Regions from separate parts of the Shewanella sp. 30m-14 genome, predicted to be linked through region 1. Evidence: predicted binding sites of a transcription regulator. Region 1 holds the regulator's gene; the other holds the start of a gene.
The links. Region 1 encodes LexA, which represses DNA repair genes until DNA is damaged. Its sites were predicted from a motif close to TACTGTATNNNNATACAGTA; they were not measured.
Positions count from the first base shown of each region.

Region 2: recN (DNA repair protein RecN) is a predicted target of LexA. The motif match lies at 5,575-5,594, and genes of this name have one in related genera.

Region 1 is NZ_JBRILW010000003.1:32,287-47,767, reverse strand. Features, by position in the region: gene ACVBIU_RS03145 (polysaccharide deacetylase family protein) at 1-296, shown strand, start outside; gene ACVBIU_RS03140 (SCO family protein) at 541-1,170, opposite strand; gene cyoE (heme o synthase) at 1,247-2,152, opposite strand; gene ACVBIU_RS03130 (COX15/CtaA family protein) at 2,218-3,201, opposite strand; gene ACVBIU_RS03125 (hypothetical protein) at 3,215-3,760, opposite strand; gene ACVBIU_RS03120 (SURF1 family protein) at 3,888-4,625, opposite strand; gene ACVBIU_RS03115 (DUF2909 family protein) at 4,624-4,842, shown strand; gene ACVBIU_RS03110 (cytochrome c oxidase subunit 3) at 4,890-5,771, opposite strand; gene ACVBIU_RS03105 (cytochrome c oxidase assembly protein) at 5,878-6,462, opposite strand; gene ctaD (cytochrome c oxidase subunit I) at 6,465-8,069, opposite strand; gene coxB (cytochrome c oxidase subunit II) at 8,079-9,665, opposite strand; gene ACVBIU_RS03090 (cell division inhibitor SulA) at 10,143-10,667, opposite strand; gene lexA (transcriptional repressor LexA) at 10,664-11,284, opposite strand; gene ACVBIU_RS03080 (LysR family transcriptional regulator) at 12,018-12,929, shown strand; gene ACVBIU_RS03075 (amidohydrolase) at 13,490-15,166, opposite strand.
Region 2 is NZ_JBRILW010000011.1:103,227-118,707, reverse strand. Features, by position in the region: gene ACVBIU_RS10300 (ATP-binding protein) at 1-2,491, shown strand, start outside; gene ACVBIU_RS10295 (response regulator) at 2,705-4,327, shown strand; gene ACVBIU_RS10290 (imm11 family protein) at 4,465-5,073, opposite strand; gene recN (DNA repair protein RecN) at 5,636-7,297, shown strand; gene ACVBIU_RS10280 (phosphatidylglycerophosphatase A family protein) at 7,366-7,860, opposite strand; gene thiL (thiamine-phosphate kinase) at 7,860-8,819, opposite strand; gene nusB (transcription antitermination factor NusB) at 8,999-9,406, opposite strand; gene ribH (6,7-dimethyl-8-ribityllumazine synthase) at 9,421-9,897, opposite strand; gene ribBA (bifunctional 3,4-dihydroxy-2-butanone-4-phosphate synthase/GTP cyclohydrolase II) at 10,043-11,146, opposite strand; gene ACVBIU_RS10255 (riboflavin synthase) at 11,296-11,961, opposite strand; gene ribD (bifunctional diaminohydroxyphosphoribosylaminopyrimidine deaminase/5-amino-6-(5-phosphoribosylamino)uracil reductase RibD) at 11,965-13,086, opposite strand; gene nrdR (transcriptional regulator NrdR) at 13,155-13,604, opposite strand; gene glyA (serine hydroxymethyltransferase) at 13,753-15,009, opposite strand; gene ettA (energy-dependent translational throttle protein EttA) at 15,289-15,481, shown strand, end outside.

The sequences.
Region 1 (15,481 bases):
CGCAAACCAACAGCAATCCACAGTTGCAGCAAGGTCAGTGGCGACCTGAGATTAAAGTGACTTTGGACATGAGCGATATCAATGCATCACAGTTAATGTGCTTTATTCAGGGGCAGGGGGCTAAGAAGCCTAACTGGATCTCTGAAAATGAGTTCAGTATTCAGGCTGAGTTGGATCTGCCCGCAGGTCGTTCACGTTATAACTGTACGGCTCCGAGTAAGAGTAAAGGCAGTTATTACTGGTTCTCACAGCCTTGGATCCGACCTAAATCTAACGGTCAGTGGATAGCAGAATAGCTAATTAGATGATAACAAAGCCCCTGCAAAGGAAATGTCGCTAAGTTAAGCCAAAAGTTAAGCTTAAATTTGATGACTAAACACAAAGCAAAGAACCCAGCATAAGCTGGGTTCTTTGCTTTAAAAGCGATATACCACGAAGCGCTTACTTAGCTCACAACACTGACAACACCGAAGCCACGATGAAAAGAAAAGTGTGTGCAGGCTTGTATTGTGCGTTTTTTAACTCAAATCTTGAGCTGAGTTAACTGGAGTACTTATCAATAATTGCATTGACGTCATGAATTAAATCGCGATTTTTTATCTGAGGTAATTGTCCGGGGATCTCTGATTTTGGCTTGATAATCGCAACCTTCTCACCTTTAGGTGACACTAGGGCAAATGAGGCGCTATGGTCAACTTGGTAATTATCTCCTTCCCCTACCATGGCATAAACAAAACCTAGACTACGGGTGACTGGCAGCAGTTGCTTATGTTCGCCGGTGATAGCCACAAATTCTGGATTAAAGAAGCGCATGTAATTTTCCAATGTGCTACTCGAGTCCCTTTGTGGGTCAACAGATAGAAAGATAACCTGTAGATCTTTATCTTGCGCCAGGCTTGGGTACGCCGAGGTCAATTTACCCATGGTCGTCGGGCAAACGTCGGGGCAAGAGGTATATCCGATGAAAAACAGGCTCCATTTTCCATTTAAGTCAGCGTTGGTGAATGTATTACCACGCTGGTCTGTGAGTGAAAATGGGGCTAACGGTTGCGGCGATGGATACTCGAAGCTAGTTTGCAGCGCTAACGGTTTAGCCTGGTTTAGTTGAATTCCTGCGTAGGCACCTGCAGCGACCATTAAAATAGCTGTAATAATCCATGTGAGCTTCATCTTTTTTCTCCTAGCGCATTAATACCTAATAACAGCTGTAAATATTTCTTATCGTCAAATGGTTATGCAAACAGGCTTATACCCACAAGTAGTGATCAACCAGCAAGGCGATAAACAGTAGCATCAGATGATAGATTGAAAACTTAAATAGCTGCATCGCCATGCCGGGTGCTTCGTGAAACTTAAGTTGCCAAGCTTTATAGATAAAAGCAGCGCTCAGCAATGTTGAACTCACCAAATAAACCGGACCACACATGCCTACTAATACGGGTAATAAGCAGGCGATGGCTAACAAAATTGTATAGAGGAAAATACAGGTTTTTGTGAATTCGACACCATGAGTCACAGGTAACATAGGGATATCGACCTTGGCATATTCGGCTTTACGATGAATGGCTAGCGCCCAAAAATGCGGTGGAGTCCAAGCAAAAATGATGATGACAAGCAGCAGTGCATTACCGTGAAATTCGCCGGTAACCGCAGTCCAGCCAAGTAATGGTGGCATGGCTCCCGCTAAGCCGCCAACCACAATGTTTTGTGGCGTCGCACGCTTTAAGTAGGCGGTATAAACCACGGCATAACCTATCAAACTTGCAAAGGTGAGCCATGCTGTTAATGGGTTAACTAGGGCGTACAGTACGACAAAACCAAGGATCCCAAGGCCAAATGAAAACGTCAGTGCTTTTGCTATCGATACTCGGCCTTTAGGCAGCGGGCGGTTATAGGTACGAGCCATTAAGCCATCAATACGACGATCGATAAGATGATTAAAGGCTGCAGCGGAACCTGCCATCATGCCTATCCCTGCCATGCCCGCAATTAAGGGCGCGATGGGCACAGCGCCTGGTACGGCTAAGCACATGCCGACGAGTACGGTGAGCAACATGAGTGCCACGACTTTAGGTTTGGTCATTTCGTAATAAGCGCGCCATTGAATAAGCGGCGTCGAGTGGTCTTGCTGGAGTGCGATTGGTTTTTGCATTAGTGAAACCTCTCGATATTGTGTTGCGAAATGAAAAGGGCATTATTGGTTGTCATAAAAGGCCCCTATGCTTTGCGCCATAAGGCGTAATTAATAAAAACTAACGTCAGTAGTAATAGTGCAGCGCCGCCATTATGAGAAACCGCGATGCCCAGTGGTAGGTGCAGAACGACGTTGCTGATCCCCAGTGCGACTTGCACAATGACCAAAGCGACTAATAGCCATGCGGTATTACGCATGATGTTTGAGTTAGCGGTGCGAATAAGCTTGAAGGCTAAATACAGCAGCATGACCGCGGTAATCACAGCGCCGATACGATGGGCAACATGAATGGTCATTCTGGCTGAATAGTCTAAAACACCATATTCATAACTGACGTGTTCACCTTGAAATGGCGAAAAGGCTTGAGCAAAGCTCAGATTGTCAACCCAGTTTCCCTCACAAAATGGCAAGGTGGTGCAGGCCAGCGCGGCATAATTTGATGAAGTCCAGCCACCTAAAACAATTTGCAGTAACAAAACTCCAATGCAGATGGCGGCAAAGCCTGCCATCTTTCGTGCAGGAGCATCACCACCAGGGATCCTAAGCGGTTTACTGCGTAGATAAAGTAATAACAGCAGCGAGAACAGTGCAAACCCGCCCAATAGATGTGCCATAACGATAATCGGCATCAGTTTCATCGTCACTGTCCACATGCCGAGCGCAGCTTGGAAGATGATAAGCGCTGCAATAAACATAGGCAGTTTCTTAGGCGTATCCTTAGTCTTAAGGCTGAGGATTAAGATGAGTAATACCAATAAACCCAAGGCACCGGCAATGTAACGGTGGATCATCTCAAGCCATGCTTTATCTGCTTCAACTGTATGTTCTGGAAAGGCTTGTTGCACCTGGTTTAGCTCATGAGTTTGGGTAGGGACTTTGAGCATGCCATAGCAGCCGGGCCAGTCTGGGCAGCCAAGACCAGCATCCGATAGTCGAGTATATGCTCCCATCAGAATCACGCATAAAGTAAACACTAATGTGACTTTCAATAGCGACTTAATCTGCATATCAAACGTCTCCTTAGCCAATCCGTGATAGTTTGAGTAACTTACGTAGGTCAGCCACTAAGGCTTTGCCTTGCATTATTTGTGCTTGATGATCTTCAGCTACTGGGTAGCTCATCACTAAGCTACCTAAGGGATCGACTATCACTAATTCTTGCTGATCAAGCAGCTGGCTAAGTGCTTTAGAGGGGGTTGCGGTTACAAAATCAAAGGCGTCGAGTACAGTCGTATCACTGTGCTCATTAACCAAAATAATGGTATGAACACGGTCTTGATGTCGACCCAGTGCGGTATGACTTTGCTGCAGAATATAGAGCCTATCTTCGCAGACGGCATTACAGTGGCTAGGAAGTAGGTAGAGCAACTGCCATTCATGGGGCAGTGGATTCACCATAGCTAGATTCTGATAGCTGGTATCGGTATCGAGCAATTGCCCCTTATTGGTGGCTCCGCCTTGGTACAGGTCAAAGCTGAGCACCAGTTTTGCCGCTATCACAGGCAGGACAAAAGCCAGTAATAACAGTATCAGTGTTTTTTTGCCGCTTTTTTGGGGGGAGTTCATTCCATCTCCTCTTTATCTTACTAAAATCCATCAAATTTGATGATTAAAATTAAGTCTTCCCATTACGGCTAGGAGCTTAATTTCTAACCTACATCGTCTAACCCTCGTTAGCAATAGAGCAATATGATTACTTGTTATATCGTTGTTTTAACATGCGAAAAAATAAATAGCCCATGATCAATATAAATACGCCTGCCATTGCAAACCACTGTACGGCATAACCTTGATGCTTCTGCGACGATAACGGGATTGGTTGCCACGGATGAGGGTATGGGTTGTCAAGATTACTCGGCTGTAATACGACGCCGGAGAGCGATTGATTAAGTTGTTCAGACAGCTGTGGGATATTGAGATTTTGGATGCGTTTGGGCCAACCAGCTTCAGCCATCAGATCAAAGCTCATCGGGTTAAACTGCTTTTGGTAAACCCGCCCCTCTAGCATTATAGGATTGGTAATCGCTGTTACGTTTGGTAGCTTAGAGCGATCCATACTCGCTGAGATAAAGCCGAGTTCAACTAACAACCATGGCTCTGATGCACTGACCTGCAAAGCTTGTAAGGCAATGTAGCCTACTCTACCCTCATAGACTTGATTATCGAGCAAGAAAACATTGGTTGAGATGGGAGTCACCGCCGTTTTTAGCTTAAACCCTGTTAAAGGCTCATCTTTAGGGAGGCTGAGCAGTTGCGAATAGTTTAATACAGAAGCTGCTTGTCTATCTGTTAGTTGTTGCTGCCAGAGAGCCTTATATTGAGCTCTTTCAAGCTGCCAAAAACCTAACTTGACCAAAATAGAAAACACAATCACAGTAGAAAGCACAATAAATAACCAAGCAAGATTCATCTTAACGCGAGGAAGCGCCATGTCTGCTTTGTTTGTCTTTAAATTAGTTTTCGTACTGCTACTGCTATTCATACTGGTTAATTTAGGTCGAGCCCTATTTATTATGGTGAAAGGAGAAAAGAGTATCCCCATGAGTCAATTCTTAGGTCGCCGAGTCCTCTTTTCTGTACTCGTGGTGCTGTTACTGCTGGTGGCATTAGGGACGGGAGTCATAACACCTAACTCCAGACCCTACTGATGACATTATTGTTTATGTGATCGTATTAATATCGGCAATATGAGTGGTTAAAGCACATAAACAAAGAAAAACAAGCACAGCCAAACCACATCGACAAAGTGCCAATACCAAGCCCCTGCTTGAAAAGCAAAGTGCTTATCTGGGGTAAAGTGCCCTTTAAGCACTCGTAAAAACAACACCATAAGGAATACCGTTCCTAGGGTAACGTGCATGCCATGGAAGCCGGTTAGCAAGAAAAAGGTGTTACCGTAAATGCCTGAATTTAATGTCAGCCCCATTTCTTGGTAGGCATGGACATACTCTTCCACTTGCAAGAATAAGAACGCTACCCCAAGTAAAATGGTTATCGCTAGCCAAACGGTTAACGCGGTACGCTTATTTTTTTCTAACCCTACGTGAGCAAAATGCAATGTTATCGAAGAGGTCAAAAGAATTAAGGTGTTGTAGAGCGGTAGTCCTGTCCAGTCCATCGCTTGGGTCAGGCTGCCATCTGGCGTTGTCAGTAAGGGCCAAGCAGCTTCAAACATTGGCCATAATACTTCATGGGTCATCTCATTATTTGAGGCGCCGCCAAGCCAAGGTATTGCGATAATTCGGGCATAAAATAAGGCGCCAAAAAAAGCTGCAAAGAACATGACTTCAGAAAAGATAAACCAGCTCATTCCTTGCCTAAAGGAGCGATCCATCTGTTTGGAGTAGAGCCCTGCCATAGATTCGGCGATAACGGTTCTAAACCAGCCAAAAATCATGAAAATGATAACCGCAATACCAGCTAGCAAAATATAGCCACCACTGCCGCCTTCTGTTTTTAATTCAGAGACATAGCTTCCAGCACCAAAGGCGATAAGAAATAAACCTATCGCGCCAATAATGGGCCACGCACTTTGCTCTGGTACGTAGTAGTTTTCGTGTTTATGTTCAGTTGTCATTTAGCCGCTCCTTGCCCTGTAACGGCTTTAGCCCCAGTTTTAGTGACTGTGTTAATCACAGCGACGTTTTTATTGCTGGAGTAGTTTTCATCTATATGTTCAGTTGTCATTGTGCAGCTCCTTGCTCCACGACATTACTTGTGGCACTTACTACATAGCCCTTGTCGGTGATGTTGTAGAGGGTATAAGAGAGGGTCAGGGTCGAGATTGAATCCGGCAATTGGGGATCCACAAAAAAGATGAGTGGTAGCTCGGCTGCAGCGTTAGCCTGCAATACCTGCTGATTGAAACAGAAGCATTCCGTCTTATTAAAGTATGCCGCCCCCTGTCCGGGAGAAACAGACGGAATAGCCTGCCCCACAATATGCTCTGCCGATAAATTCGTAGCGACAAAATGAGTACGAATAAGCTCACCGGGATGCACTTGCATGGTATTAACCTGAGGTTTAAATGTCCAAGGCATGTCGCTTTGCACTTGAGACACAAACTCAACCGTTATGGTTCTGTTTTTATCCACTGCGACAGGCTGATAAACACTGGCGGTACTTGCGGGTTTACCGTTAATACCCAATGCGTCGCACAGCACGTCATATAAAGGAACAAGCGCAAAACCAAACCCAAACATGCCCACAGCGCCAATAATTAGCATGGCGAGCAATTTGCGATTGGCGTTACGCTTCATCTCAGTCATCTTTATTTCACCTCTGGCGGGGTGGTAAATGAGTGATATGGCGCAGGGCTAGGAATGGTCCATTCTAATCCTTCGGCGCCTTCCCATGGTTTGGCTGGAGCCTTTTCACCACCACGAATACACTTAATCACTACGGCTAAAAAGATCAGCTGCGAAAGGCCAAATGCGAAGCCGCCGATCGATACAATCTGGTTCACATCAGCGAACTGGATAGCATAATCAGGAATACGCCTTGGCATTCCGGCTAAGCCTAAGAAGTGCATTGGAAAAAACAGCACGTTGACTGAAATTACCGAACACCAGAAGTGCCAGCGCCCTAAGGTTTCGCTGTACATATGGCCGGTCCATTTGGGTAGCCAATAATAGGCCGCTGCCATGATGGAGAATATTGCTCCAGTCACCAATACATAATGAAAATGCGCCACCACAAAGTAGGTATCATGGTATTGGAAGTCAGCAGGAGTGATCGCCAGCATCAGTCCCGAAAAGCCCCCTATGGTGAACAAGATAATAAAGGCCACCGCAAATAACATGGGAGTTTCAAAGGTAATAGAACCTCGCCACATGGTCGCAACCCAGTTAAATACTTTTACGCCTGTCGGCACTGCAATCAGCATGGTGCAATACATAAAGAACAATTCAGCAAATACCGGCATACCCGTAGTAAACATGTGATGCGCCCACACCAGGAACGACAAAACGGCGATACTCGCAGTGGCGTAAACCATCGATGAGTAACCAAATAAGCGCTTACGGCTAAAGGCTGGCACAATTGCCGAGATGATACCGAATGACGGCAAGATCATGATGTACACCTCAGGGTGGCCAAAGAACCAGAAAAGATGCTGGAACATGACAGGATCCCCACCGCCGGCGGCATCAAAAAAGCTAGTGCCGAAGTATTTATCGGTGAGTACCATAGTCACTGTGCCAGCGAGCACAGGCATGACCGCAATAAGTAAAAAGGCGGTAATTAACCAGGTCCAAACAAATAACGGCAGCTTCATCCAAGTCATACCGGGGGCACGCATATTGACGATAGTGACGACCACATTAATCGCGCCCATGATTGAGCTAATCCCCATGATATGAACTGCAAATACAAATAGAGCGGTACTGTCAGGGCTATAGGTTGTCGATAGTGGTGCGTAGAATGTCCAGCCGAAATTGGGGCCGCCACCTTCCATAAAAAGTGAGCTTAACAAAATGGCAAATGCGAAAGGTAGGATCCAAAAGCTCCAGTTATTCATTCGCGGTAGCGCCATATCGGGAGCACCAATCATCATCGGAATTAGCCAGTTAGCTAGGCCTGTAAAGGCCGGCATCACAGCGCCAAATACCATCACTAAACCGTGAACAGTGGTCATCTGGTTAAAGAAGTTGGGTTCGACTAATTGCAATCCGGGCTGAAATAGCTCTGCGCGGATCACCATTGCCATCGCGCCACCGGTTAAAAACATAATAAAACTGAACCAAAGATAGAGGGTGCCAATATCTTTATGGTTAGTGGTTAACAGCCAGCGCATAATACCTTTTGGCGCGCCATGGTGGTGGTCATCATGGCTCACGTCGTTAGCGGCTGGTGAGTCTTGTGTAATTGTGCTCATGTTAATCCCTTACTTTCCGTGACCATCAACATCAGAAGCCTGAACGGCATCACCAGAGTTATTACCCCAGGCATTGCGCTCATAAGTCACCACTGCAGCAAGCTGTTGTGGTGTAAGTAGCGCGCTAAATGACTGCATTGCCGTACCAGGTTTACCATTGATAACAATATCAAGGTGAGCGGCTACAGGGCCTTTGATGATTGGGCTACCCACTAATGATGGGAACGCTGGAGGTAGGCCTGTCCCCGCTGCTTGATGACAAGCCGCGCAGCTAGTCATATAGACTTTTTCCCCCATGGTCAGGAGTTCATTCATGGCTAGGTCACCTAATGGTGCCGTTGTTAGTTCTTTAGTTACCTCGTCATCAGCTTTGGTTTCTGAGGTTGTATCTTGATTAACCTCAGCTTGTGTTGCAGGTGAGGTCGCAGGTATTGCACTTGGAGTCGCTGGGGTTGTATCTACCGATGTTGCTGGCGTGGTCGTATCTGAGCTTACGTCGGCTGCTTGAACAGTGTCGCCTGAGTTATTGCCCCAGGCATTGCGCTCATAAGTCACTACGGCAGCAATTTCAGTTGCAGTTAACTGGCTAGAAAACGCCTGCATAGCAGTGCCCGATTTACCATTTAATACAATATCGATATGCAGCTGAGCAGGCCCTTTAATAAGCGGGCTGCCAATAAGAGAAGGGAATACGCCAGGTAGGCCAGCACCATTAGGCTGGTGGCAGGCAGCGCAACGTGCAAGGTAGACTTGCTCGCCTTGCGCCATTAATTCTTCCATTGTTAGCGTTTGCGATAGGGCAGCCTTTGCTGCCACTTCGGCATTGCTGGCGGCTTGTTGTTGTGCAATCAGCCAAGCATCAAAATCTTCTTCTGATAAAGCTTCAACAACAATAGGCATAAAGCCATGGTCTTTACCGCAGAGCTCGGCACATTGGCCACGATAAGTGCCCGGTTTGTCGATGCGGGTCCAGGCTTCATTAATAAATCCTGGATTAGCATCTTTTTTAACGGCAAATGCGGGTACCCACCAGGAGTGAATAACATCATCTGAAGTCATTAAGAAACGTACTTTACGATTAATCGGTAGTACCAGTGGCTTATCTACCTCTAAAAGGTAGTTTTTACCTTTTGCTTCTTCGCCATCTATCTGCGCTCTGGGGGTAGAAAGCAGACTGAAAAATTCAACATCTTTGTTGAAATAGCTGTAATGCCATTTCCATTGTGAGCCGGTAATCTTGATGGTGAGGTCAGCATTACTTGGATCTTCCATAGCAATCAATGTCTTGGTTGCGGGAATAGCCATAAGTATAAGAATAATAAAAGGTACAACAGTCCAAAGGATCTCGACTTTAGTACTTTCATGAAAGTTGGCGGCGACTGCGCCTTTTGATTTGCGGTGGTTGATCATAGCGTAAATCATGATGCTAAAAACCACGATGCCAATAGCACAGCAGATGTAGAGAATAATCATATGGAGGTTGTAAACCCGCCCACTGATATCCGTAACACCCTCTGTCATATTAAGCGGCATTTCTGATGCAACAAGTACGGGCGAAAATAGCAACGCCAGCACACAATACAACAATTGCTTCACTAGACTTCTCCTCTGTCCACAAGACAAAGAAGAGTCACACAGTAAGTCTCTGCTCTATGTAAACTCTTCAGTTCCCAAAAAAGCAACGATGACTTCAAAGTGCGCGAGTGGCTTGCCTATCGAGTCGCAATTAATGGGATCGCGACACAGGCTATTGTATTCAGTGCTATTCACTGCTGGTGTAACCACGTTGGCACATACGGCTGAAATATATCAGGCCAATCTCAGTCTAAGCTTCAAATTCAGGACTAATCCCAGAGCAAAGACCGACAACTAAATCGCTCGGATATAACAAAATATCGTTGTTATGACTTCCTACACTACTTGGTGTTTAAATATTGATCAAGATCACTTTTTCAATTATTGATAATAAAAAAGCCCTCGAATGAGGGCTTTAGAAAATCGTTTGTACTAGAAGGCGCTTACTAAAACGCACCTCCTAGTCATCATGTATTAGAAAGCGAGGAGATGTTCTGCTTAATGAACAGCACCAAACAGGGAGGCTTGACCAAAAGCACTATCCTGCATATTGATTGAGCGACAAGATTGTTGCTTATTTGTGTTATCAATCGAATGTTCAATGACAATGCCAACAGCGCGAGCGCTTTTGGCAACGATTTGTAGGCGTCGATTGTCACGAGCATCTAAAGAGTTGGTCCAAGTAATCACCGCACTTGAGGTACCGCTTGTTAAGGCTTTTTCCATTGCCCAAAGTGTTTCCACTTCATCTTTAGCATGAACCAGTAAAATGCGGTCCATTCTTACACCCGCAGCTGCTAGCATCTGCTTGTAGCCAATATTCGGCGGGCTAATCAGTACAATCCAGCGACCCTGTTGGCTCAATTGTGAAAGCTGAGCACTGATCTGGTTCAGCTCATCACGCCCTTGAGTTTGGGTCACCATAGTCGTGATGTCATTACTCGTGCTGCTCACCATATTGGTCGATGGCATATCTTGCCACAGTCCAGGGTGACGAGGACTCGTTCCCATTAGTTTGTTCATTGCCAGTCTCCATTACGGATCACACCAACGGCTAAACCTTCAATACTTAAGCTTTGGTTTGCTAGATCCACTTCAATTGGTGAATACTCTTCGTTCTCAGCATGTAAGAAAACTTTGTTACCCTTTTTCTCAAAACGCTTAACGGTAACATCATCTTCAACGCGTGCTACAACCACTTGGCCGTTACGTGCTTGCTGTATTTTGTGTACAGCCAGTAGATCACCTTCTAGTATGCCAATATTCTTCATACTGTCACCACGGACTCTGAGTAAGAAGTCTGCTGATGGCTTGAACATGGCAGGATCGACTTTATAGTGTTGCTCGACATGCTCTTGCGCAAGAATCGGTTCACCTGCAGCAACTTGGCCGATAAGGGGTAAACCTAAATCTGCATCTTCAGTGTCTTCTTGGGTTAACTTAATACCGCGAGACGTGCCCGGCATAATTTCAATGCAGCCTTTTTTAGCTAAGGCTTTTAAATGTTCTTCAGCAGCATTGGCTGACTTAAAACCTAAACGTCTAGCGATCTCGGCACGGGTAGGTGGCATGCCAGTATCAGCAATATTACGTTTAATTAGCTCTAAAATTTCAGCTTGGCGCGGTGTAAGTGGTCTCATGGTTAACCCTGTCTTTCTATACAGTAACTGTTAGTATATACAGTATTTTTTTGAGTGCAAGTAATAACCAGTTATATTGTTTTTTGTGGGATCCAGTTTCAAATGAAATAAATCCAGCGATGTGAAACTCGTTATTGAATAGTGGCTGAAGTTAACTGATATTTTGTCAAACATCAGAACTTACTAAGCTTAGATAAGGCCTCCGGATGGGAATTCGATGAGAGGAGGGACTTTTGAGTGAATATACAGATCAGGCTTCGCTTATTTATGCCCCAAAGTTGGTTGCCCTTCGAATGAAGGTTGATTACATTTTTTGAGTAGTTGCTACGGGGAAGCGAGTTCTCAATTGTCGTTTCACCGTTACCAATCGCCTGCAGCGGGTGCATGTGCAGATACTGCCGTGACACGCAACAAATCCATCCTTGGAAGCTCGGCCATGACGTCCATGTCATGGACGGTCACGGCTGTATCTACACCGGATAATTGGTGCCTTCATTTGGGCCGTGCAGGTTTGATTGCTAGCTTGGAAATGCCCCATTTCTTGTTAGTGCTTCTACTCATTCGTTTTCTGTTCATAATAATTTGCCATATGTGATCTAATGTCAGGCTCTCAATTTAAGTATGAATACATCCGTCTGACGTGATTAACTCAAGATAAGAACGTATAGTGCCTTTAACTGATGATATCGAAAATGAATCATAATTTAGTGCGTACCTGAATTAATATAAGCCTATGAACTCACTACACCTGAAAGCACTCTTATTGGCCGTCGAAACAGGTTCAATATCTGCTGCTGCACGTAAGTTAGGAAAAAAACAACCTCAGGTTAGCCAATGGATTTCTGATCTAGAAATTGATCTTGGCGTTAACTTTTTTGACCGAACTGGTAATAAAACGTCATTAAGTAAAGAGGGGGAACGTTTACTTCCTAGCCTCACACACACCATGAGCCAACTTGATAAGTTTGTTCAAAGTGCCGAAATAATTGCGCAGGGTGAATCAACCGTGCTGACTATCGGGATTGAGAACTACATTCCCGACCTAGCCTTTACTCAGCCTCTAGCATTGACGTTGGATTTTCCCCATTTATGTGTGGAAGTGTATCGCGAAGAAAAACACCAACTGATGCAAGACTTGAACGAAGGCAATGTAGATATCATCATTACTCATGAATCCGACACCCTTCATCATCAGCATTTTGAGTATTGCCGTTTAGGCCATTACAAAGAGTTGTTGGCGTGCAGCCCTGACCATCCCCTCGTGACATTGCCTGTGGTGACCACCATCGATTTAAGCCAATACCGTGAGTTAATTTGGGGAGAGGCGAATAGCAAAAGCAGTCAGCAACATAGAGATGAAAACAGCGATGGGTTTAGTCCTAGCTACGGTTTTTTCTCTGACATTCAGCCACTTGTCGCTATGTTAAAACACAATAAAGGCTTTGCGTTTTTACCTGCAGAATGTGTTAACGCCTATATCGAAAATGGCCAGCTGACCGCCCTAAACTGTGATTTTGAACCTGCAGGCATCGACCGAAGAATTGAGCTGTGTTGGCGCAATGGATTAACGCTGTCTCAACATGGTAGTCAAATAGTAGAGGCCTTCAAAGTAAGCCACCAACTCGTAGACAAGCCTGTCTCTTGAGTTAATTGTCGGGCTTAATTTCATGTTGGGATTGTATTTCAGATTTAGGCTGGGGTTCTGACTCGACCTGAAGATTATATTTTGCTTTAAGCTCTGGAGTAGAAACAGAAGCGGCAATTAGTGCATCCCACTAATCGTATACGTACAAAAATGCGTAAATCGGAAGGATTGCCTAAAGTCGCGGGTCATCCCATACTGTTGAAGTAATTCCAATTCCAGCGACAGCCAAGATGATAAGTTCAGAGATACCAGTAAACAGTAGTAGTTTAGTTAGGTGGGTGAACGTACGTTCAAGTCGGTAAGTAAGCTATGTTTTCTGATAGGTCGCCTCAAAAAGCCCAATAATACCCGTAGCCATCAAAAGCCCTATTACTGCTAATATTGCAGACTGGTTGCCTTGAACCATCTGACGCATACTATCAAAAGTGCAACTAAACAAGATGGGACAATGAATATCAGCAGAAATAGCAGTCTTACTGCCACCTCAATATAAAAATGCTTTTGTTACACTGACCTCCAGCTTAAAAGACGGTGCAGAGCAAGCCCTGCATCCATTTTATTTATTCATCATCTATGTCGAAAACAATATCGCCTTTCAGTACGGTCATTAATACCTCAGTGTCAGCAATATCATCGGCGGATAAACGGGTAATATCCTGTTGTAGAATGGCAAAATCAGCCGATTTACCAACAGCTATCGAACCTGTAATGCAACTGAGCCCTAAACTTTCAGCCGCATTAATTGTATAGGCATCTATAGCCGAATGCACATCCGGCAAGCCTGTTTTACCCATTTTCAAGCTATTAGCGATACCAACTAGTGGATTGATATCATGCACATTCCAGTCACTACTTAAGGTAACATTGGCACCTGTATCAAAAATGGCGCTTGGATTCATCAGCTCGTGCGTTCGCTTAGCCCCTATAAAGCCTTCAGCCCACTGATGGTCATGTTGTACGACATAATCAGAACCCACTTGGAAGTCGGCGGTCACATCCAGTTTTACGAAACGAGGGACATCTTTTGAGTCCACCAATTCCACGTGTGTTAGCGTATAAGGTTTTTTCGATCCTTGGTTGCGAGCATGCTCAATCGCATTTAATGACTCGCGAACTGCACCATCACCAATCGCATGGATATGAGCGCTATAACCAATCTTACCTAATGCTTCCAGCCAGGTTTTCATTTGACCTGGTGGGATATAATTGATGCCGTAAGGCTCATCTGGAATATAGGTATCCAAATACGGTGCTAACGTTTTCGCAGTGCCATTAATAATGATGCCATCGCTATACATTTTTACCTGATCGACCAATAACAAACGTGATCTATCACTCGTTTGTATTTTCTTCAAAAAAGCTAGCTGCGGCGCCATTGAATCAGTTGGATAAATCCATGGGCGCAGTGACACTCGAGCAGTTAAATCCCCCTTTTTCTCTGCTTGCTGCCACACGTCATACCAGCCTCGTTTCCAATAAAGCCGACCGTCACCAATGGTGGTGATGCCATGTGCGGCGGATTCTTCAAGACCAATCATTAAGCCTTCGTAGCTTTTCTCGAACTTGTTTTCTAGGCTATTCCATGCCATCTCCATGATGATATCACCAGCGTTATCAAACAAAATACCGTTGAGTTCACCGCTTTCTTCGTCTTTGAGTATCTTTCCGCCCTGAGGCTCGGGAGAATCTTTGGTGATACCCGCCAATTTAAGCGCTGCGGAGTTGACCCACATTGAATGTGAGGTTTGCTCCATGAACACGACAGGTTGTTTCGGGAATATACGGTCAATCACTTCAAGTGGCGTGTAACGATTATCTTCATTTAAAATTGCATCCAAAGAAAAGCCATAGCCCATCAGCCAGCTGCCAGACTTAGCATTTTTGCTGCATGCCTTTAAATAGGGTATTTGTTCTTCAAGTGATGCATCCATATCTAGTTCACAGTTGCTGCCAGCTTCTGAAGCAGCCTCAAATACATGGTTATGATTATCAATAAAACCCGGCATTACATATGCCTGTTCAAGGTCGATAAGTTCGGTTTTTTTATTACGATATGCATCCGCTTCAGTGGCTTTACCAACAAACACAATATTGCCATCGTGAATGGCGATCGCATCGGCATTATTGTGACCGTAAATTTTTGCGTTCGTTAAAATCATATCAGCATGTGCGACAGCCAGTGCATTAGGACTCATTATTAGGCTCGCTATTACTGCCAGAGGGTAAACTCGGTTCATTATTCATTCCTTTCATGCCCCACAATGATTGTGAGTATAGGGAGTGTTAGTGTGTTGCGATGAAGAAAGTCTACTGCAGCATAAAAGCAAAAGAAAAATAGTGAGTATAAGAATACTGGGATAACCAATAAACTTAGGAATTATCATTGTTAGTAGTACGTATCTGCTTGGCGACGAATCAACGATTGGGGGACAATAACTTAACAAGCCAAAGTATACCTTTCCTAATCCGAACCTCACGAGTTAGTGCCTTTGCACTAACGCAGTTTTGCCCCAAAGTGTGTCAGGACGGGATTGACCCTAGTTTCAAACATC
Region 2 (15,481 bases), on a different contig from region 1:
GACGCAGCCTTTTTATACGGTAAAGTGGTCGTATATCCGTACCAAAAAGCCATACACCCAAACTAAAATAGCAATACTCGATCGCACCAATCATATATCTATACAAGATACATTCGATTTCCTTGACAGTACACCTGCGATTTATTCAGATTTTACAGCGTTAAAAAACGATATAAAAGATGGTGTTATCACCCACGCGTACATACCTGAAACCACTGCGCAGCAATATCTGTACTATGGTGCCGGTGAAGACTTCGAGTTAGTCATAGGTGAACAACCGCCGCTAGAAAGTCTCATGTGTATAAAACTCAGCTCAACATCACTTGCCTTAAGAAATATGCTTGATGTGGCAATCGCTGTCACCACAAAAAATGAAATTCACTTAGCCGTTCAAAATCATCAAAAGATCCATACACTCTATGGCTATGATAAAGCGCAAACAATAAATACCATTATCTTATTGTTATTAATTGCTATTGCTTCTGTTTTTATCGGTTTTTTATGGAATAAGAAGCTAAAAGTATATTTATCAGAAGCTATCGCTAATGGCAAAAAGTCTAATGATGAAATGCAGTGGTTAACCAGCATATTGAACAGTTTTCCAGGCATGGTGATTATTTCTGACGCCAGTGGTAAACCGTTATTGTCTAATCAAGCATATAACGACTACAAAGCTAACGCCGTGCCTTGTGCCTATCTCGATAGCGAAACTGCACAGCGGTCAAATATGACCAATGAAGGGCTAATAACATCGAATAACGAATGCTTTGTTGCTGGCAAGTATTATCGAGTGTCTCGAGAAGTGGTGCATCATAATGATGGCCAAGCGTATCACATCACCGTTTTTACTGATTTTACTGAGCTAAAAGCATCTAAACGACAAGCTATTGAAGCCTTAAAAACCCGAGAGTCATTTTTAGCCATTATCAGTCACGAGCTAAGAACCCCCTTAGCAGCAATGATGGGCCTAATGGAACTGCTTAGCCCTGAACTCAAGTCATCAAAGAATAAAGAGTTAATGAAAAATGCTCAGGCTTCCGCTGAACGATTAAAAGGTTTAGTGAACGATATTTTAGACTTTTCCAAAATGGAAGCGGACCAGTTGCAACTTGATTGTTACAACAGCTGCTTATTTGAAGAGCTTGGGGCGACGCTGAGACTGCAGGCTGCAAACATAAAGGTTAAACAGGTTAACTTTAAGCTTGATTGGCAACCCACCACGCTATGCCGCGCAGAATTAGATTGGTTACGCCTTAGCCAAATAGTCAACAATCTGGTCAGTAATTCAATCAAATTTACCCAACAAGGATTTGTCAAAGTCTCTGTTAGCAATACTAGCAATACACTCTCATTAGTTATTGAAGACAGTGGTTGTGGTATGACTCCCGAACAACAACAGAAGCTATTTCAGCCTTTTGTGCAAGCAGATGCCAGTATTAACCGTAAATATGGAGGTTCGGGACTAGGCATGTCAATTGTTCAGCACCTCGTTGAACTAATGGGCGGGCAAATATCTGTAACCAGTCAGCTTAATCTAGGCACTAAAGTATTGGTAAGTTTACCTGCAAAGTTTTCAGTTTTAGATCTAGGACTTGTCAGCGAGGCGTACGCTCAAGACGAGGCTATTAAAAGTTGGCTTACACTATGGGGGATCACCTTACAGCAAAGTGCCACAAATGTGTTGACGGTCGAATCCTCAGCAGAAACAAGCAATGTATATCCGGATCTGTTATTAAGACAAGTCTTACGATCTAATCACCAAAGCAAAGAGATGATCGCGGCTAAAAGCAAACAATACCAAGGCAAGGTTTTAGTTGCTGATGATGATCCGATTAACCGCTTTTTATTTCAAAAGCAGCTTAGCAAACTTGGGCTAGAAGTGGTAACCGTCAACGATGGGCTAGAAGCGCTACTTTACTTAGCATCCAATAAAAACAATGTATCACTGCTTATAACAGACTGTCATATGCCAAATCTTAATGGTTATGACCTGGTGCGCCAGTTGAGATCCAAGCCTGAATTTAAAAACTTAGCTATCGTCGGCTGCACCGCTGAAGACTCACGTCTTGCAGCTGAAAAAGCAAATCAGGCAGGTATGAGTGAGGTACTATATAAGCCTTACTCTTTTATCTTGCTTAGTGAAGTTTTAGGGCGTTACTGCGCCGAGAAAACCAATGGCGATAACCAAGAGCAGCTGGAGTGGCTAAGTGACTATAGTGCTGAAGAACAACTCGAACTTTCTGCCATCGTCAGAGATTCATTACTGGCAGATAAAGCCGAGCTAACAGAGCAAGCTATTCCATTATCAGCATTAGGCCACCGCATTAAAGGCGCAGCAAATGCACTAGGGCTAACTCAATTAGCCACTGCAGCAGCTAACTGTGAATCAGTTAACTGCGACGGTGCACCGGATGCAATTAAGCAACTGAGCGCGGAGATTGATGCCGTTGTAAATACAATCAATCAATGGTTAATTAGCCAGTATCAATAAGCCTTAGAATGTTAACCGTAATTACGTGGCTAAATGAAAGTCCCCTTTGCTTAACGACCTCATGAGGTCGTTAAGCGGCTAAGCAACTAAGCAACTAAGCAACTAAGCAACTAAGCAAAAAATAGCAACATTATCAGATATTGCTATAGAGTTTTAACGCGGATTTTATTACTGAGCACTGCAGTCAACATTTCTTTCTGGACAATATTTGCTATGCAATCGTTTCAAACACTAAAAGTACTTATCATCGATGATGCCCCCACATTTCTATTTACCATCAAGAGTATGTTGGTAAAGCTAGGTTTTTCTGAAACCGACGTGCTGACATCAAAAAGCGCCAAAATGGCACTCGCTCTTGCTGCAAATAAGCAGTTTGATGTAATTATTTGTGATTTCAACTTTGGTGTAGGCATGAATGGGAAGCAATTGTTTGAGGAGTTCAAGCACCTAAACCTGCTGAGCGATGAAGCCGTATTTATACTAGTCACGGGAGATAATTCGTCCGCTACTGTCAGACCTATTCTTGAACTGAAACCTGACGAGTATTTATTAAAGCCTTTCAATGCCATTACCTTAAAAAATCGCTTATCTATCGCCATTAGGCGCAGAAAAAAATTATTAGGTCTCTATACTGCTGAGCGAAAATTAGATGCCCACCAAGGGCTACAACTATGCGACGAAATGGCACCATTTCATCCTGAATACTACTTTGTCATCCAACGCTTTAGAGGCGTATTCTTAACGATGCTGGAGCGTCATGAACAGGCTAAAATAGTGTACCAGTCTACACTCGCCAAAAAAGATCTGGACTGGGCTAAAGTAGGATTAGCCAACTCGTTAGCAAACCTAGGGCAAACCGAGGAAGCCGATTGTATTATCAACCAATTGCTTATCTCTTTACCCAACGATACGCGAGTAAGAACTGAAGCTGCCTATGTAAAACTTAAGAATAACGATATTCCCACGGCGATATCGCATCTAGAGCTAGCCAGTCAACTTGTACCGGGTAATTCTGAAAGAGAGCAGATCATCGTTAACCTTTGCCTTTCAGTTAACGACTATGATCAGGCACTTGAGCGCTTTAGACTTTATCTGGAGATCAACAAAGATACCTACCGAAATAATGAATACGCCAAACTGAGTTTGATCCGTACCATTCTCTATTCAGCCCGCACTTCTCATAAAAGAAATACCTTAATAGAAGAAGCGAAACATCACCTTCGGCTATTGATGGACTCAAAAGACGAGTCAATTAAAAATGAAGTCACACTTATTAAAGCTCATATCTCAATTGAGTTAGGCTATTATCGCAGTGCCATCAGTATGTTAAAGGGCTTACACTCTAAGGGGGCTTTTCAGCACTTTTACGCCGCATTTCATTATGCCTGGCTACTGAATGTTATGAGTGTTGAAAATGAATTTGATCTAGCAATCCAATGGTCTAGTGAAACCTTAGGCTATGAGACAAGTCAGATTATTTTTTCGAGTAAAGTCGCGATGCTCGATAGTTTGAAAACGGGAAATGCAGTAAAACGAGTCTGGTTAAAAGAGCAATACACCTTCGTAAAAAATAACGGCGCAGACAAATTAACTCTGCTTGAAACCTACCTCGCAATAAATGAAAAGGCTCCACTGCTAAAAACCGTGTGCTTGAATATTATCAAGTCATTGTCTTATGTTTGGCCTAGGCAATATGGCGCGGGGCAAGTTCAGCAGATCATCGCTCGATGCGATAATGTTATCAGGCAGCTGTATGTTGATGAAGAACTCGTAGCAAACAATTACCAAGAGTATTACCAATCAGCCCTCGATAAGTGTACAAACCAAGCTGAGTAACTGCTTTTTGCGAGTGAAAAGCTAACCATTAAGCCACTTTAAAATGAGTGCAGCACCTCTACTTTGAACAAGGGCTTCTTGTTAGTGCGCAGAGTCATTAACCTTATTAATGACTCTGCGATATGTAGTAATAAGATTTAAAACTGATCGCCCTCTCTAAAGTCAGACACTTTAATAAATTGAACACCAGAAAACGCTCTATTAGAGATGAACTCAACGATGCTTTTATGAAAAAAAACATAACTCTTAGAGCAGTTGGCAACTTTAAAAATCAGACGATTAGCTTCATCAATACTATCTAATACAGTCTTATTCAGAGAATAGCGCTTTACCTCAAGCAGATCGTCATCGTCAAAATAAAACATTTCAATTTCGGAGTTAACAAGATCAATACAGTCCAACTCTTTATAGAAGCCAAAATACCAATAACTATCATGCCAAACGCTAGTATCATCTATAAATACAGCGGGGTAAATTTGCATCCCCTCGATCTTGTATTGGCTAAATTTGTCCTTCAGTTCATCGTTTATCAATAAACCTGAAGTATCAACAAACAGATCCGTTAAAGGCCGTTTCTGATTTGTTTCGTCTCTAAAACCATTAGAAAAAATCAATGGTTGTTCACCGCTAACTAGCTTTGTGTAATGATATTTTCTTTGCGCTGTTTCTCTATCAGGCCGAATGTATACCAGCTCATCACCACGAGGACGAAAAGCAATATAATACTCATCATTATATGTTGTCATTGCTTACTCTTAAACTATCGCTATATTCGATACGTGATGATTGATAACTCATGGTTTATAAATGATATTTGCTAACTGATAGCTCATTCTTATCAGATTACTGTTAGTTGCTCGCATATTTACTCAAATAGTAACTGCGAATAGTTGCTCACAATTGTTATCTCATACATAGCGGCTGTGTAGCATGAACACTCCTGTTATTCCCCTTCATACAAAATGAAGCACCTAGCACCTTCTAACAAGCCGCTATTCACATAATAAATTCAACTTACTGCAATCGAAAACTGTTTATACCGTCTAAAATGCCATAGATAGCCATAACTGGGGTACAACCTAAAACAGACATACATGGCCTATCGCTATGATGCAGCTCATCTTACCACATTGAAAAATAGATACTTTATTTCTAAACTCTTAAAAGTGGCTATTTGTCAGATTCATTCCATTTGAAACAGCGTCCCATAAATGCAATCAAATCGATTGATTTACCAACCAGGTATTTACTGTACATAAAAACAGTATATACTGTTTATCAATACAGTGTTTTGAAAAGGACATCACTATGCTTTGCCAACTCAGCATCAACAACTTTGCTATTGTGCGTTTTTTGGAACTCGACTTTAAAGCCGGTATGACCAGTATTACTGGTGAGACTGGCGCGGGGAAATCGATTGCTATCGATGCCCTTGGCCTTTGTTTAGGTAATCGAGCCGACGCGAATAGCATTAGACCTGGTGCCACTAAGGCCGAAGTAAGTGCCCGCTTTTTATTAGATGATACTCCAGCCGCTAAACGCTGGCTTGAAGATAACGATCTTGAACTTGATGATGAATGCATCTTACGCCGCACGATTAGCAGTGACGGCCGCTCACGCGCCTACATAAACGGTAACCCCGTTCCCTTAGTGCAAATCAAGTCGCTAGGACAACTATTAATTGGTATTCACGGTCAACATGCCCACCACGCCATGTTAAAAAGTGAACATCAACTCACTCTATTAGATAGCTATGCTAACCATAAGATGCTGCTCGACGGTGTGACCGCCAGCTACCATAGATGTAAGACAATCGAAAAACAGCTACACCTATTAGAAATGTCCCAGCAAGAACGCTTAGCTCGAAAGCAGTTGCTGCAATATCAGGTTGAAGAGCTAAACGAGTTTGCCATTAATGAAGGTGAATTTGAGTCTATTGAAGCCGAGCACAAGAAGCTGGCGAACAGCACCGCGCTTATCGAGCTTTGCCGTAGCCAACTACACATTCTGCAAGACTGTGATGAAGGCTGTGTTGAATCACTGCTAAATACCAGTATCAGCCAAGGGCAAGATCTCGAAAGCTACGATCCTGAACTGGGTAATGTCGTGGCTATGCTTAACGATGCGCTGATCCAAGTGCAGGAGAGTAGCAGTGAACTTGAACGCTACTTAGATGGCTTAGAGCTCGATCCAGAATACTTCGCTCACTTAGAGCTGCGACTCTCAAAAGCTATGCAACTTGCGCGTAAACATCAAGTATCAGGTAACGAACTCTATAAACATCACCAAAGTCTATTAGATGAACTCATGGATTTAGGCTCTGATGACGACAAACTTGACGATATACGTGAGCAACTAAGAGCAAGCCAGGCAGCCTATTTACAGCATGCTAAAAAACTCAGTCAAAGCCGCAGCCGCTACGCTAAAGAGCTTGATAAGCAAGTGACTCAGTCTATCCATGAGCTCAACATGCCTAAGGGCAAGTTTACTATTGCGGTGAATTTTAACGAGGCTGTTGTTACGCCAACGGGTTGTGACAATATTGAGTTTTTAGTTTCAACTAACCCTGGTCAGCCTCTGCAGCCAATTGCCAAAGTGGCATCGGGTGGTGAACTGTCACGTATTGGTTTAGGTATTCAGGTGATCACCGCTAAGAAGGTCTCAACTCCAACCTTGATTTTTGATGAGGTCGACGTCGGTATTTCAGGGCCGACAGCTGCCGTTGTTGGTCGTATGCTTAGAAGTCTTGGTGGATCAACACAGGTATTTTGTGTGACTCATTTGCCTCAGGTTGCAGGTAATGGCCATCAACATATGTTCGTTAATAAGAGCAGTAAGGCCGGCAAAACGGAGACCTCAATGGTGACGCTCGATAAAACTCAGCGCATTGAAGAGCTCGCACGTCTATTAGGTGGCGACACCATCACCAGCAATACTCTGGCGAACGCAAAGGAACTCCTGCTTAGCTAATCTCTTTTTTAGCGAGTAAAACAAAAATGCAGAGCTAAGCTCTGCATTTTTTATTCTTTAAACAGCTATCAAGCAAAGTAGTAAGCTAAACCTTGTAAACAAAGTAGCGAAAAAATACCCGCAAGCACATCGTCAATCATAATACCAAAACCGCCATGAACCTTAGCATCAAGCCAACGAATGGGCCATGGCTTTAAGATATCGAATAAACGAAACAGTAGAAAACCAATAGCCAACCACTGCCACCCTGCTGGTGCGGCAATCATGGTGATCAACAATCCGACTACCTCATCCCAAACAATCGCACCATGGTCATGCACGCCCATATCTTTTGATGCTTTATCACAGATGTAAAAACCCGCAAGCATACAGATAACAGTCAATCCGATATACCAAGGCAAACTCAAAGGTGCCATGAGTAAATAAAGTGGAATGGCAGCGATAGTGCCAAAAGTACCCGGCGCTTTTGCCGCGAGCCCAGAGCCAAATCCTAAAGCCAAAAAGTGGATAGGATTTTTTAATGAAAGCTTAGCTAGTACAGGATCTTTAGAGAGTAAATTCATTAGTTAAAGTGCTCAAAGCCCAAATTAATAGGTTCAAATGGCTGATTTCCACTAAGCAATTGTAATTGCCCGCCAGTACATACTTGTCCAATCTGGGTAAATTTCACACCCGATTCAACGAGTGATATCTCTAGCGCACCTTTTTGAGCTTCTGGAACGGTGAATAATAGCTCATAATCTTCACCACCGGTTAATGCATAGCTTAGTGCCATCTCAGCTGACGTATTACGTTTAAGCTGTGCAGACATTGGGATATTATCGACATTAATGATAGCGCCAACTTGTGAGCTTTTAAGCACATGTTGAATATCTGATATGAGTCCATCAGAGATATCAATGGCGCTTGAGGCAAGTGTGCGCAGTGATTGCCCAGCTAGCACCCGCGGAGTAGGCCTGTAATGACGGTTTATCAGATACGCTCTGTCATCGATGTTCGCCTCAGCTTTATTACGCAGAAGATCTAAGCCTAGTGCTGAGTCCCCTAGATTTCCTGTTACATAAATCCAATCACCATTTTTAGCACCACTACGAGTCAGCCCGCTGCCTCTAGGTACCTGACCATTAATAGTGATGGTGATAGAGCGTGGACCGCGTGTGGTGTCGCCACCGATAAGTGCGACACCATAATATTCTGCTATCTCAAACAAGCCCGCACTAAAGTCAGCGAGCCAAGCCTCATCAACCTCGGGTAAGGTCAGTGCTAAGGTCATCCAAGCAGGTTCTGCGCCCATTGACGCCAAATCAGATAAGTTTACTGCAAGCGACTTATAGCCAAGCTCTTTAGCTGGCATATCAGGGAAAAAGTGTACATTTTCAACTAAAGTGTCACACGAGATGGCAATAGACTTATTTTCTGCTGGCTTAACTATGGCGCAATCATCGCCAATACCAATAACAACGTCTTTGCGAGACTGAGCGCGCCCAGTAAAAAAACTTTCGATTAATTGAAATTCTTTCACAATACCAATCACAAATTAGAGGAAGGATTCAGGGATAAATAAGGTAAGTGTAAATCAGGCCGTCACGCTAGCAAAGATTAGGAATTACTGCGCTTTGCTCAGGTGGAAAATGCATGGACTGTTCTTATCCCACTGTCAGATCTAACAAAAACGGCATCCTAGGATGCCGTTTCTATTAACTATCTATTGCGTGCTACCAGCTTATCGAGAATGCCGTTAACAAACTTATGTCCATCTTCTGCGCCGAATGCTTTTGCAAGCTCGATAGCTTCGTTAATCGCTACCTTATAAGGCACATCCTTGCGGAATGTCAGTTCATAAGTTGCTAGACGTACAATCGCTTTTTCAACTGGGTCCACTTCATCAAGTGGACGAGTCAAGAATGGAGTGATTAACTCATCCAATTGACTCTTCTTTGTTGCAACGCCACCTAATAGCTCACGAAAGTAAGCGATATCGACGCCATCAATAACTTGTTCTGTTAGAAACTCATGCTCAACATCAGCAATATTGTTACCACTTAGCTGCCATGAGTAAATGGCCTGAACGGCTAAACGGCGGGCCTTACGGCGCTCTGAAGGCTTCATTAAATTGTCCTAAATTACAGCTGTTCTTCAAGTGCTTGCAGAACGTTAACCATTTCTAGCAGACCAAGTGCAGCTTCGCCGCCTTTGTTACCTGCTTTAGTACCCGAACGCTCAATAGCTTGTTCAATGGTATCTGTGGTTAAAACGCCAAATGCAACGGGAATATCAAACTCAAGTGCTACTTGAGCCAAACCTTTATTACATTCACCTGCAACAAAATCGAAATGAGGTGTACCACCACGGATAACCGCACCTAGTGCGATGATACCGTCAAATTTTCCGCTAGCCGCGACGCGGCGTGCAGCGAGTGGCAGTTCAACAGCGCCAGGCACTTTAACTACAGTGATATTGTCATCTGCAACTTGGCCAAAACGCTTAAGAGTGTCAACCGCGCCATCGAGTAAACTATCAACAAGAAAACTGTTAAAACGTGAAACTACGATCGCAACTTTGGCGTTTTTCGATTCGATATTACCTTGAACTACGTTCATTTATCTTACCTAAATTAGCTTAATTACCCAGCATAGGGACGGAAGAGGCGGTATGATACCACAGCACTCCGCACTGATCGCTATGCAATTAATAAGAAAAGTGTGAATTTAAGCCTCAGACTGACAATCAACCTGAGGCCAGCATTTATTCTGCAATATATTCAGTTACTTCTAAACCAAAGCCTGAAAGAGAATGATAGCGCTTTGGCGAGCTTAATAAACGCATCTTTGTTACGCCCACATCCGCAAGAATTTGTGAGCCTACACCCACTTGGCGAGACGTACCTTGCCATTGTGCAGCAACAGGTGTGCTACCGTTATCTTCAGCTTCAAAAGCTTTAACTTTGGCTAGAATATCGCTGCTGTGCTCATGATTACCCAATAACACCAACACGCCACCCTCATTGCTAATGCGCTCCATCGCTTTCTCTAATGGCCAGCTACGCTGCTGATCACGCTCTGAATGCAATAAATCATTGAAGGTGTTTTGTAGATGCACACGTACTAATGTGTTTTCGGTAACGTCGCCTTTAACTAATACATGATGCAACTGGTTATCGATTGTATCGCGGTAAGTCAGCATTTCAAACTCGCCAAAACGAGTTGGCAACTTACATTTCGCTTCACGAACAACACTGGTTTCTTTGGTGTTACGGTATTCGATAAGGTCGGCAATCGTGCCCATCTTCAAGCCATGCTTTTTCGCGAAGATTTCAAGATCAGGGCGACGGGCCATGGTGCCGTCATCATTAAGAATTTCAACAATGACCGATGATGCTTCAAAACCTGCTAGGCGCGCTAAATCACAGCCCGCTTCAGTGTGGCCAGCACGAATAAGTACGCCACCTTCTTGCGCCATTAGCGGGAAGATGTGGCCAGGCTGCACGATATCCGATGGCTTTGCATCTTTACCCACCGCCGCAAGCACGGTTACTGCACGGTCTTGCGCCGAAATGCCCGTGGTTACGCCCTCGGCCGCTTCGATTGAAACGGTAAAGTTAGTCGAAAACTGGGCATTGTTGTTAGTGACCATCAAAGGTAAGTTAAGCTGCTGACAGCGCGCTTTAGTCAATGTTTGGCAGATAAGGCCACGGCCAAATGTCGCCATGAAATTCACAGCTTCAGGCGTCACCATGTCGGCAGCCATGATCAGATCGCCTTCATTTTCTCTGTCTTCGTCATCCATCAAGATCACCATCTTACCTAGACGAATATCTTCGATGATCTCTTCTATACTATGTAACGCCATGTTCAGACCTTTATTTTTCTCACTGTATTCTAAGTTACATGCGTCAATAACGATGAACTTAAACCAGTATCTAATGTAATGATTATTCTTGATTGTATATAGACTTAATTAAGACAAATTTAATCGTCAAATCCGCCTTAAGCCAGTCTTTATCGTAAAAAACCTGAGCGAGCTAACAATTCCATAGTCACTTCTGACTTGGGGCTGCTCTCTTGCTCTTGGGTGCCGTAACTCATTAGCCTTTCTAAATGACGGGCTATCAAGTCCACTTCAATATTAACGTTGTCGCCGGCCTTCAAATCCACTAAGGTCGTTTCACCTGCAGTGTGCGGCACTATGGTCAGCCTAAATCTATGCCCTTGCACTTCATTAACGGTTAAGCTCACACCATCGATTGTAATTGAACCTTTATGGGCGATATAGCGGCCCAGTTCTACAGGTGGTGTTAGCCAAAACTCAATCGCTTGGCCCCGAAACTGTCTGTCGTCCACATGGGCAATACCATCAACATGACCACTGACCATATGCCCACCTAAACGGGTTGTGGGGGTAACGGCTTTTTCAAGGTTAACGGCTTTTCCAACCTGATAATGAGAGAACCCCGTCAAATTGACTGTTTCGGCTGAAATATCTGCCACATAACCGTCGCTCATTAACTCAACAACGGTTAAACACACACCATTGGTGGCAATACTGTCGCCAAGTTTAACATCTGACAAATCCAGTTTTCCGCTGGCGACGGTTAAACGAATATCATCACCACGGCGCTGCACTTTTCTTAAGTGACCAACTGACTCAATAATCCCAGTAAACATAAACTAATTACTCACTCTTAACGTTAAGCGGGTGTCTTTACCCACTTTGCGCTCATCGATTAGGTTGAGGCGCGGTATGTCCATCATGGCTTGAAAATCATCTAGCGCGAGCAAATTACGCCCATGAGAGCCTAAGATTTTCATCGCTTGATACAGCACGATTTCATCTGCAAGCTCTTGGTTAACAAAGGCCCCTGCGAGTGTTGCCCCAGCTTCAACGAGTACTGAGTTACAACTCTCCCCCAATAAACCCAACAAGGCTTGCAGGTCAATACGAGAATCAACCGCGGGCAAAATTTGATGAGTCACATGAGCTGGCCAAGCTGCTTTCACATTCTCGGGGTACGCGATTGTCGACACCAACAAAGTAGGGCTTGTTGTGTTAAATAAGTTTAGCTCAGCGCCAAGGCGTGCTTGACTGTCTAATACTACCCGCAGTGGTTGATGAATTTCTGCTGGTGCTAACTGGTGTGCAAGCGAGCCTAATTCGCTATGACGCACATTGAGGCTCGGATCATCAGCAAGTATCGTCTCAACACCTGTGACCAATGCACAATGGCGCGCACGAAGCCGCTGAACGTCGCTGCGCGCTTCAGGTCCCGTTATCCATTTTGACACACCATTAGACAGCGCAGTCTTACCATCGATACTCGCAGCAAGCTTAACCGTGACCCACGGCAAGCCTTTCTCCATTCGCTTTAAAAAGCCTAGGTTAACTTGCTTCGCTTCTTCGGTCATCAAGCCCACATCGACTTGAATGCCAGCCTCTCGCAGCATGGCAATGCCACGACCAGACACTTGTGGATTGGGGTCGGTAACGGCAATGACAACACGGCTTACACCGTGCTCGATTAATGCTTTAGCACAAGGAGGCGTACGGCCATAGTGGCTGCAAGGTTCTAGCGTGACATAGGCGGTAGCCCCTTTGGCATCGATTCCAGCCATATTTAAGGCGTAAACTTCGGCGTGAGGACCGCCAGCACGAATATGGTAGCCTTCGCCAACAATTTCGCCATCTTTGACGATAACGCTGCCAACACAAGGATTTGGACGAGTGGTGTAAATGCCCTTTTGTGCCAATTCAATGGCCAGGCTCATCATTTGACTGTCTTCGATAGACCACATAATGGCGGCAATTCCGATTGTTCGATTGTTTGAGGACTAAGCGGTTGGCTTAGCCCATGTAGCATAGGTTATTTTTGCAGTTTAGCGATTGCATCACCAAACTCTGAAACATCTTCAAAGGCACGATAGACAGAAGCAAAACGAATATAGGCAACTTTATCTAAGTTGACTAAGTGGTCCATCATCAGATTACCTATCATTTCTGATTTAACTTCACGCTCACCGGTCGCGCGTAAAGTCGATTTAATCTTAGTTAATGCCTGTTCAATTTGATCCATAGACACAGGTCTTTTCTCTACGGCTCTTAACATGCCACCACGTAATTTTTCTTCATCAAACGGCTGGCGACTGCCATCTTGTTTCACTACGCGAGGCATCACAAGCTCGGCACCTTCAAAGGTAGTAAAACGTTCATGGCATTGAACACACTCTCTACGTCGACGAACCTGATGGCCGTCAGCGACTAATCGCGAATCAATCACTTTTGTGTCAGTTGCGCTGCAAAATGGACAATGCATTTAGCCTCCGGTTAGAAATTAGGTAGTTTCACTCACTGAATTTAGCAAAACCTCAGAAAGTAGGCTCGAATCAAAAGTATGCTCGAATAATAACAAAAATGGCCGCATAAATGCGGCCATAGGAGTCTACCTGATTAAACGCTTAAGGTTAACCGTAAACAGGGAACTTAGCGCACAATTCCAGAACCTGACTCTTAACGCGTTCGCTAACGGCAAGATCTGAAATGTCATCTAAGATGTCACACATCCAGTTAGTTAACAGCACTGATTCTTCTTCACCAAATCCACGACGGGTAATTGCAGGTGAACCGATACGCAGACCAGAGGTCACAAATGGTGAGCGAGGGTCGTTTGGTACAGAGTTCTTGTTAACGGTAATGTTAGCATTGCCAAGAGCGGCATCAGCATCTTTACCTGTGATGTCCTTGCTGATTAAATCAAGCAAGAATAGGTGGTTTTCAGTACCACCAGATACCACATCATAGCCACGTTCAATGAACGTACGCGCCATCGCTTTAGCGTTAACAACCACTTGCTCTTGGTAAGTCGTGAACTCAGGGTCTAGTGCTTCTTTAAATGCAACGGCTTTAGCAGCAATAACGTGCATTAAAGGACCACCCTGGCCGCCTGGGAATACCGCAGAGTTTAGCTTTTTGTAGATATCTTCATCGTTAATCGCAGATAAGATCAAGCCGCCACGTGGGCCAGCCAGTGTCTTATGCGTTGTTGTTGTCACAACGTGAGCGTGTGGCATAGGGCTCGGGTAGATCCCCGCGGCAACTAAACCTGCAACATGCGCCATATCAACAAACAGGTATGCACCTACTTTATCAGCGATTTCACGGAATTTACCCCAATCAACAATGCCCGAATATGCGCTGAAACCCGCAATAATCATCTTAGGCTTGTGCTCAAAAGCAAGACGCTCAACTTCAGCGTAATCAATCTTACCTGTTGATTCATCGATACCGTACTGAACAGCATTGTATAGCTTGCCAGAGAAGCTCACATGAGAACCGTGAGTTAAGTGACCACCGTGGGCTAGACTCATGCCTAAAACGGTATCGCCACCTTGTAGCAATGCCATAAACACAGCTGCGTTTGCTTGTGAGCCAGAGTGTGGCTGAACGTTAGCGTATGTAGCGCCAAATAGCTCTTTAGCGCGCGAGATAGCTAATTCTTCAACGATATCTACATGCTCACAACCACCGTAGTAACGCTTACCTGGGTAACCTTCAGCGTACTTGTTAGTTAGCTGTGTACCTTGAGCTTCGATAACACGAGGACTAGTGTAGTTTTCTGAAGCAATGAGTTCGATGTGCTCTTCTTGACGACGCGTTTCATCTTCAATTGCTGCAAATAGTTGTGGATCGTAATCCGCGATATTCATATCTTTTTTCAGCATTACTCACTCCAGCTGTAAAATTCTTCTAGTAGGGTTGCGCGGTATGATACAGCGCATTCGATCACAATCCCAGTATTTACAACATGAAATTACTTGCATTTCTAGATGAGAGAGTTTCGTAAAAAGCACTAATCGGTATAAATAACCACCAATACCTAGCTAACAGATTTATGCGTTAACTGTGAATGAAACTGCTCGAATTCAGATTTAAGTTCTGTATCGAATCAAGTAGAATTGCCGCCAATCAACGTAGAAAAAATACAATCAAAGAGAAATAACATGGCTCAATTTGTATATAGCATGCTTAGAGTGGGCAAGATTGTCCCGCCTAAAAAACAGATCTTAAAAGATATTTCATTAAGCTTTTTCCCTGGCGCAAAAATCGGTGTCTTAGGCTTAAACGGCTCAGGTAAATCCACCCTACTGCGCATTATGGCGGGCTTGGATACTGAAATTGAGGGCGAAGCGCGCC